One region of the Stenotrophomonas sp. YJH_SMC_25 genome, then DNA from elsewhere that is predicted to be linked to it. Evidence: riboswitches for the same ligand, from Rfam matches in the RefSeq annotation. Region 1 holds a riboswitch; the other holds the start of a gene.
The links. A riboswitch is a leader RNA that binds a small molecule or an ion and turns the genes downstream of it on or off. The one in region 1 is predicted to bind thiamine pyrophosphate.

Region 2: it holds a riboswitch for thiamine pyrophosphate, as region 1 does, so the genes downstream of both, thiC (phosphomethylpyrimidine synthase ThiC) here and AC5P7E_RS03770 (TonB-dependent receptor) in region 1, are expected to answer to the same signal.

The regions. Positions count from the first base shown of each region.
Region 1 is NZ_JCAFSV010000002.1:170,667-174,311, reverse strand. Features, by position in the region: gene AC5P7E_RS03770 (TonB-dependent receptor) at 1-1,604, opposite strand, end outside; TPP riboswitch at 1,676-1,771, opposite strand; gene AC5P7E_RS03765 (phosphotransferase enzyme family protein) at 1,895-3,019, opposite strand; gene AC5P7E_RS03760 (glycine zipper 2TM domain-containing protein) at 3,145-3,552, opposite strand.
Region 2 is NZ_JCAFSV010000007.1:118,305-121,949, reverse strand. Features, by position in the region: gene AC5P7E_RS11355 (BCCT family transporter) at 1-1,564, opposite strand, end outside; TPP riboswitch at 1,785-1,885, shown strand; gene thiC (phosphomethylpyrimidine synthase ThiC) at 1,968-3,645, shown strand, end outside.

The DNA.
Region 1 (3,645 bases):
ACTTCCAGCTGCCGCGACTGCACGGACGGCAGGAAGGTGTCGGCGTTGCTGGTCCAGAACGGCGCTTCCTGGCCCAGCGAAATGCCGCGCACGTAGCTGGCATAGGCATTGAGCTGGTCGGTGGCCTTCCACACCACCGCGGTCTGCGGCAGGAAGCGCGACAAGCGGCTGTGCCGCTGCGGGGTGCCACGCTTGTCGTAGGCGCGCTCATCGAGGCGCACGAAGCGGCCACCGGCCAGCCACTGCCAGTCATCGCCGAAGCTCATCCGGTCCAGCGCGAAGAACGCGGTCTGGCGGCTGTCCAGGCGACGTGCGGACGGTCCCGGCATCTTCGGCGACGGCGCGAATACCGGCACCGGTGCTTCGTGGATGTTGCTGGTGCCGACGTACTCGTTGACGCTCGGGCGCTTGTCCACGGTGCGGCGGAAGTAGTCGGCACCGACGGTCAGCTCATGGCCGACGCTGCCGGTCTCGAAGCGGCCACGCAGCTCGGCACGGGCCTGCTGGTTGCGGCGGGTGTCGTCCGGGCTGCGGTAGTCGTAGACGTCGTAGTCGCCGTTGGGCGCGAAGTAGTTGCCCGGCACGCTGCCATCGGCGCACTGCACGGCGTAGTAGCAGCCGTAGGCGAAAGCGACGTTGTCATCGATCACCGAACGGCTGTGGCCGACCGAGACGCGCGACTGCCAGGCCTCGTTGAAGTCGTAAGTATGCAGCACGGTGATGTTGGTGCTGGCGATATCCACCGGGCGCTGCCACGGCTGGTAACCCAGCAGGTGTTCGCGGTCGACGCCACGCGGCAGGTCGCGTGCGCCCAGCAGTTGGTAGCCGGACACCGAACGCTGCGAGCTGGTCTGGTAGTTGGCATCCACTTCCAGCTTGCCGCGCTCGCCAATCAGCCAGTCGGCGGCCAGCGAGTAGAAGTTGCGGCGACCGTCGGCGTGCTCGACATAGGAGTTGCTGGAATCCCATGCGGCATTCAGGCGCAGGCCGAAACGCGGGGTGATCCAGTGGCCGACATCGACGGCGACGTAGCGCGAGCCTTCCGAATCGGTACTGAGCGTGGCGGTGCGCACTTCGGCCGGGCGCTTGCCGATGTAGTTGATGATGCCGCCCGGCGCCATCACGCCTGCGGCCAGGCCGGCTTCACCCTTGAGGATCTCCACCGACTGCACGTTCTCCAGCGCCAGGCGCTGTTCGCCGGCGATGGACAGGCCGTTGAAGCGGTAGCCGGTGGCGGCGTCCAGGGCAAAGCCACGGATGGCGACGTTCTGGTAGTAACCCACCGGCGCATACGCATCACCCAGCGAGGCATCGTTGCTGGCCAGCTCGGACAGCGAACGCACCTGGCGACGGTCCAGGTAATCGCGCTCAAGCACGTTCACCGAGGCCGGCGTGTCCTTCCAGCTGCCGCCACCGAAGGCGTTCACGTGTGAGGTATCGGCCTTCGGCTTGCCGGCCTGCACGCGTACCGCCGCCAGTTCGGTGGGCGAGCGCTCGGCGCCGGTGGCAGCCGCATCAGGGGACGCATCGGCCTCGCTGGCGTGCAGTGGCAGCGCAGCGCAGAGGGCGAGGGAGAGCAGGGTGGGGCGCAGGCAGCGGTTCATTCGGTTCGTCTTCGGACAACAAGGGAGACGAAGCGACGGCGCGCAGGTGCACAGGGCCCATGATGGGGGTGTGGCTGCGGCTCAAAGCTCCCTACGCCGGTGCAAACCGGATCAGGTTCCAAGGGACTCTCTCAGCCTGGCAGATCCAGGCACCCCCGCTTCAGGTGACCATTTCACTACAAATGGTACGGATTTGCGAGCCGGCGTCCTTCAGGCTGCGGGGTCCAGGCTGCGGGGTCAGATCCCTTTCCGCAGGAAAGGGATCTGACCCCAATGGTGCGCCAACCGGGTCACGCCGCCGCGTGCAGCGCCTGCAGCAGTGCCTGTCCCGGCGCGCTGTGGAACCACGCCGGATGCCCCAGCATGAAGGGCTGCCACGCGACGTCGGCATTGGCGGTCGAGCCGGTGACGCCTTCGAAGTACTCCACTTCGGACAGTGCGAAGTCGAAATGAACCATCGGCAGCAGGTCGGCCAGCAGGTGCACGCGTGCCGCCGACAGCGGCAGCACCTGGCGGTAGCCGTCGAGCAGGGCCAGCGCGATATCGATGCGCACCGCCTCCATGCCGCGCTCCAGTTCCAGCCACGCCACCGCGTTGCGCTCGATCGCCGTGGCGAGGTCGAACAGCGCACTGGTGGGCGAGGCCAGGCCGAAATCCAGCACGGTACTGATCTGCCCATCGCGCCACAGCAGGTTGGAAACGTGCCAGTCGTTGTGCGCCCACAACCGTGGCTCATCGCGCAGGCGCTCGGCCAGGCCGGCATGCCACGGCAGCACGTCGCGCTGCAGCTGCGCTTCCCATGGAATGCGCGCGAGGTAGCGGGCCAGCCCGGGACGCTCGTGCAGCCCTGCCTTGATGGCCGCGATCGGATCGTCGGCACGGATCAGATCGTCGCGCGCGACCAGCACATGGGTGCTGCGCTGGGGCGCGTGGTAGCTGGCGGCGGCCCGGTGCAGCTGCGCGAGTGTGCGCCCGCCTTCGCGGGCCTGCGCGACATCGGTCAGCAGCGACCACGACACGGCGTCGCGGTACAGGTCCTCGCCGACGCCGATCGCATGCAGCTCGAACGTCCATTCGCCATGTTCGGCCGCCGTGTGGCCATCGGCCGCTGGCAGCACCTGCACCACCGGTACGCCCGCTGCGGCGAGATGGGCGATGAAGTGGTGCTCTTCTTCCAGGCAGGCCGCACTGCGCACGCTGTGGTGATGGCGCTTGACGAACACCGCTCCGTTCGCGCCGTTGACGATGGCGGCAGCCGACAGCGGCCGCGGGCTGTGCCAGTGCGGTTGGCTGCGCTCGTCCAGCTGCGGGTAGTGCTGGCGCAGCCACGCGATGTCCGCCGCGCTGATCGGTGGCCAGTCGGCAGCGACCTCGTCGTTGTTGAGGCCCTGCACGCGGTGGGAGGAAGACGTCATGCCGAAGCCCCAGTGGGGAAAGTCACATCCAAGGCTGCGCATTCAACGCCATGCACGCGGCCAACGCAAACGGGCGGGTCATCGACCCGCCCGTCCGTGCATCGGCATGGGAGATGCCGCGCTGCTTACCAGCCGCGATGGCGACCGCGGTCGTGGTAGTAGCGGTTGTCGTAGTAGCGCTCGCGCTGCCAGCGACGGTCATCACCGCGGTCGTAGTAGCCGCTGCGGTAGTAGCCACGGTCGTAACGGCGATCGTAGCGGTCGTCGTAACGGCGATTGTCGTAGTAACGGCGGTCGCGGCGGTCGGAGGTGGTCAGGTTGCCGATCGCGCCGCCGGCCACGGCACCACCGACGGTGGCCGCAGGATCGCCGTTGGAGAGCAGGTTGCCGGCCACGCCACCGACCACGGCACCGACCAGGGTACGCTTGTCCTTCCTCGACATCGCGCTGGCATCGCTGACCACGGCGACACCGGCCACCAGTGCCAGGGCCATCGCCAGACCACGGAAGCTGAGTGTGGAAGTACTGAGCATGTTCGTTCTCCTGTGAGGTGCATGCCACGCTGGGCAGGGAGGGCGCGGGCGCCCCGGCTGCCGTGGAGACCACGCTGACGTTCCAACATTGCC
Region 2 (3,645 bases), on a different contig from region 1:
GCGCGCGCGCTGCCTCGGCCTGCGTCTCCTCCTGCGCCGCCATCTCGCGTGCAATCCACGCATCGATCATGTGCCGCTGGCGCTGCGCCTGCCGCCGCTCCCGCGTGTACTCCTGGTCCAGCACCCGGTACAGCGACACCATCACCAGCACCATCAGCAGCGCGAATGGCAATGCCGCGATCGTGATCATGCCCTGCAGCGCGTCCAGGCCTCCGGCCAGCAGCAACGCCGCTGCAATCAGTGCCACCGCAATGCCCCAGGCCAGCTTGCGCTTCAACGGTGGGTCGCCAGCCTCGTCGGTGGACATGCTGGCCAGCACCAGGACCGCCGAATCGGCCGAGGTCACGAAGAAGATCATCAGCAGCACCAGCGCGATGCACGACAGCAACAACGGTAGCGGCATGCTGTCGAACAGTGTGAACAACACCGTCTCGTAGCCATTGCCAAGCGCCTGCACCAGATCGGCGTGGCCGAAGATCTGTGCCCACAACGCAGTGCCGCCGAACACCGCGAACCAGAAGAAGCCCAGCAGCGTCGGTGCGAGCACGACGCCGATCACGAACTCGCGCACGCTGCGGCCGCGCGAGATGCGCGCGATGAACGATCCCACGAACGGCGCCCACGAGATCCACCAGGCCCAGTAGAAGATCGTCCAGTCCGCCACCCAGGTGCTGCCGGAGAACGGTGACATGCGCAGGCTCATCGTCACCAGCTGGTTGAGGTAGGAGCCCAGCGTGGTGGTGAACGTATCGAAGATGAAGCCGGTCGGCCCCAGCACCAGCAGGATGGCTGCCAGCAGGGCAGCCAACGCCAGGTTGAAGTTGGACAGCCACTTCACACCTCGCTCCACGCCACTGGCGGTGGAGGCCATGTACAACACGAAGGCGACGGCAATGATGGTCATCTGCACGGCGACGGTAGCCTGCACGCTGAAGACGCGTTCGATACCGGCAGCAATCTGGATGGTGCCGAAGCCGAGCGTGGTGGCGACACCGATCGCGGTGGCAACTACGGCGGCGATGTTGACCACCCGACCGATCCAGCCGCGATGGTGGCGGCCGATGATCGGCTGCAGCATGTCGCTGACCAGGCCGCGTCCATTGCGGTTGAACTGGAACCAGGCCATCGCCAGACCGATCAGTGCGTAGATCGCCCACGGGTGCAGGCCCCAGTGGAAGAACGCATAGCGCATCGATGCGCGCGCCGCATCCAGGCTTTGCGGCGCCAGGCCTTCCGGCGGCTTGCTGAAATGCGAGATGGGCTCGGCCGCACCCCAGAACACCAGGCCGATGCCCATGCCGGCGGCGAACAGCATCGACATCCAGCTGGCACGCGAGAACTCGGGTTCGGCGTCCTCGCCGCCGATGCGCAGATTGCCGAAGCGGCCGAACGCCAGGTACATCAGGAACACCAGCGCCAGGAACACCACCAGCAGGTACAGCCAGCCGACACTGCGGATGACTTCCGCCAGCATCGACTGGACCACGGTGTTGAAGGGGCCGGGGGCGATACCGGCGAGCAGCACCAGCAGCAGAACCAATGCGATGGAAACGCGAAACACCATGAAGGAGCTTCTCCGATCAAGGGGGATTGAGGGGAGCGAGCAGAGCTTGCGGCGAAGGGCCGGCGGCATGCAGCACGGACCGGGCAGGGGCCGCGAAGGCGGCGGGGAACGCATCGATCTCAGCAACGCGATGGCGTGCACGTTACTGAACGCGACGTCATGGTTCCGTTAACGAATGGCGATCTGATCCCGGAGGCGGGCGGTCTATGCTCTAATGCGCACCAAGAAGCGGGGGTACCGGGCCATGTGGCCACGGTTGAGACAGTCCCTTGGAACCTGATCCGGCTCATACCGGCGTAGGGAAGCTTTGCAATGCAGCTGTGCCCGGACTCCGCCCAAGGACCGTCCGTGCGCGGGTGCCGTGCGCCGCCGCTTCGTCCCTGACCTTCCTGGACGATGCCCGATGAACGCACAGCTCTCCGCCCTGCAGCAACAGGCCCAGCAACTCTCCGCATCCGTGACCCGGCCCATTCCCGGCTCGCGCAAGATCCACGTGCCCGGTTCACGCCCGGATCTGCAGGTGCCGATGCGCGAGATCGCGCTGACCCGTACGCCGACGCTGTTCGGCGGCGAAGAGAATGCGCCGGTGACCGTTTACGATACGTCGGGCCCGTACACCGACCCGGAGGTGCGCATCGATCTGTCCGCCGGTTTGCCGGCACTGCGTCGCGGCTGGGTGGAAGAGCGCGGTGATACCGAGCAGCTTGAAGGACTGAGTTCTTCGTTCGGTCGCGATCGCGAGCATGACCCGAAGCTTGACGCGGTGCGTTTCCCCGCGCGCAGCCTGCCACGCCGCGCACGTGCCGGTGCCAACGTCACCCAGATGCATTACGCGCGCCGCGGCATCATCACGCCGGAAATGGAATTCGTCGCCATCCGCGAGAACCAGCGCCTGGACGCGATCCGGGATGCCGGCCTGCTGCAGCAGCACCCGGGCGAGGCCTTCGGCGCGTCGATCCAGAAGGTCATCACCCCTGAGTTCGTGCGCGACGAGATTGCACGTGGCCGCGCGGTGCTGCCCAACAACATCAACCATCCGGAAAGCGAGCCGATGATCATCGGGCGCAACTTCCTCACCAAGATCAACGCCAACATCGGCAACAGCGCCGTATCTTCCGGCATCGCCGAGGAAGTGGAAAAGCTGGTGTGGGCGATCCGCTGGGGCGGCGACACGGTGATGGATCTGTCCACCGGCAAGCACATCCATGAGACCCGTGAATGGATCATCCGCAACTCGCCGGTGGCCATTGGTACCGTGCCGATCTACCAGGCGCTGGAAAAGGTTGATGGTCGTGCCGAGGCGCTTACCTGGGAAATCTTCCGCGACACCCTGATCGAGCAGGCCGAGCAGGGCGTGGACTACTTCACCATCCACGCCGGCGTACTGCTGCGCTACGTGCCGCTCACCGCCAAGCGGGTGACCGGCATCGTCAGCCGCGGCGGCTCGATCATGGCCAAGTGGTGCCTGGCGCACCACAAGGAGAATTTCCTCTACACGCATTTCGAAGAGATCTGCGAAATCATGAAGGCCTACGACGTGACCTTCTCGCTGGGCGATGGCCTGCGCCCGGGTTGCATCGCCGATGCCAACGACGCGGCGCAGTTCGGCGAACTAGAAACGCTGGGTGAACTGACGAAGATCGCCTGGAAACACGATGTGCAGACCATGATCGAAGGCCCCGGCCACGTGCCGATGCAGCTGATCAAGGAAAACATGGACAAGCAGCTGCGCGAATGCGGCGAAGCGCCGTTCTACACGCTGGGCCCGCTGACGACCGACATCGCGCCGGGCTACGACCACATCACCAGTGCGATCGGCGCGGCGATGATCGGCTGGTTTGGCACGGCCATGCTCTGCTACGTGACGCCGAAGGAACACCTGGGCCTGCCCAACCGCCAGGACGTGCGCGACGGCATCATGGCTTACCGCATTGCCGCGCACGCGGCCGACCTGGCCAAGGGGCATCCGGGCGCACAGGTACGCGACAACGCGCTGAGCAAGGCGCGCTTCGAGTTCCGCTGGGAGGACCAGTTCCACCTGGGCCTGGATCCGGAAAAGGCCAAGGAATTCCACGACGAGA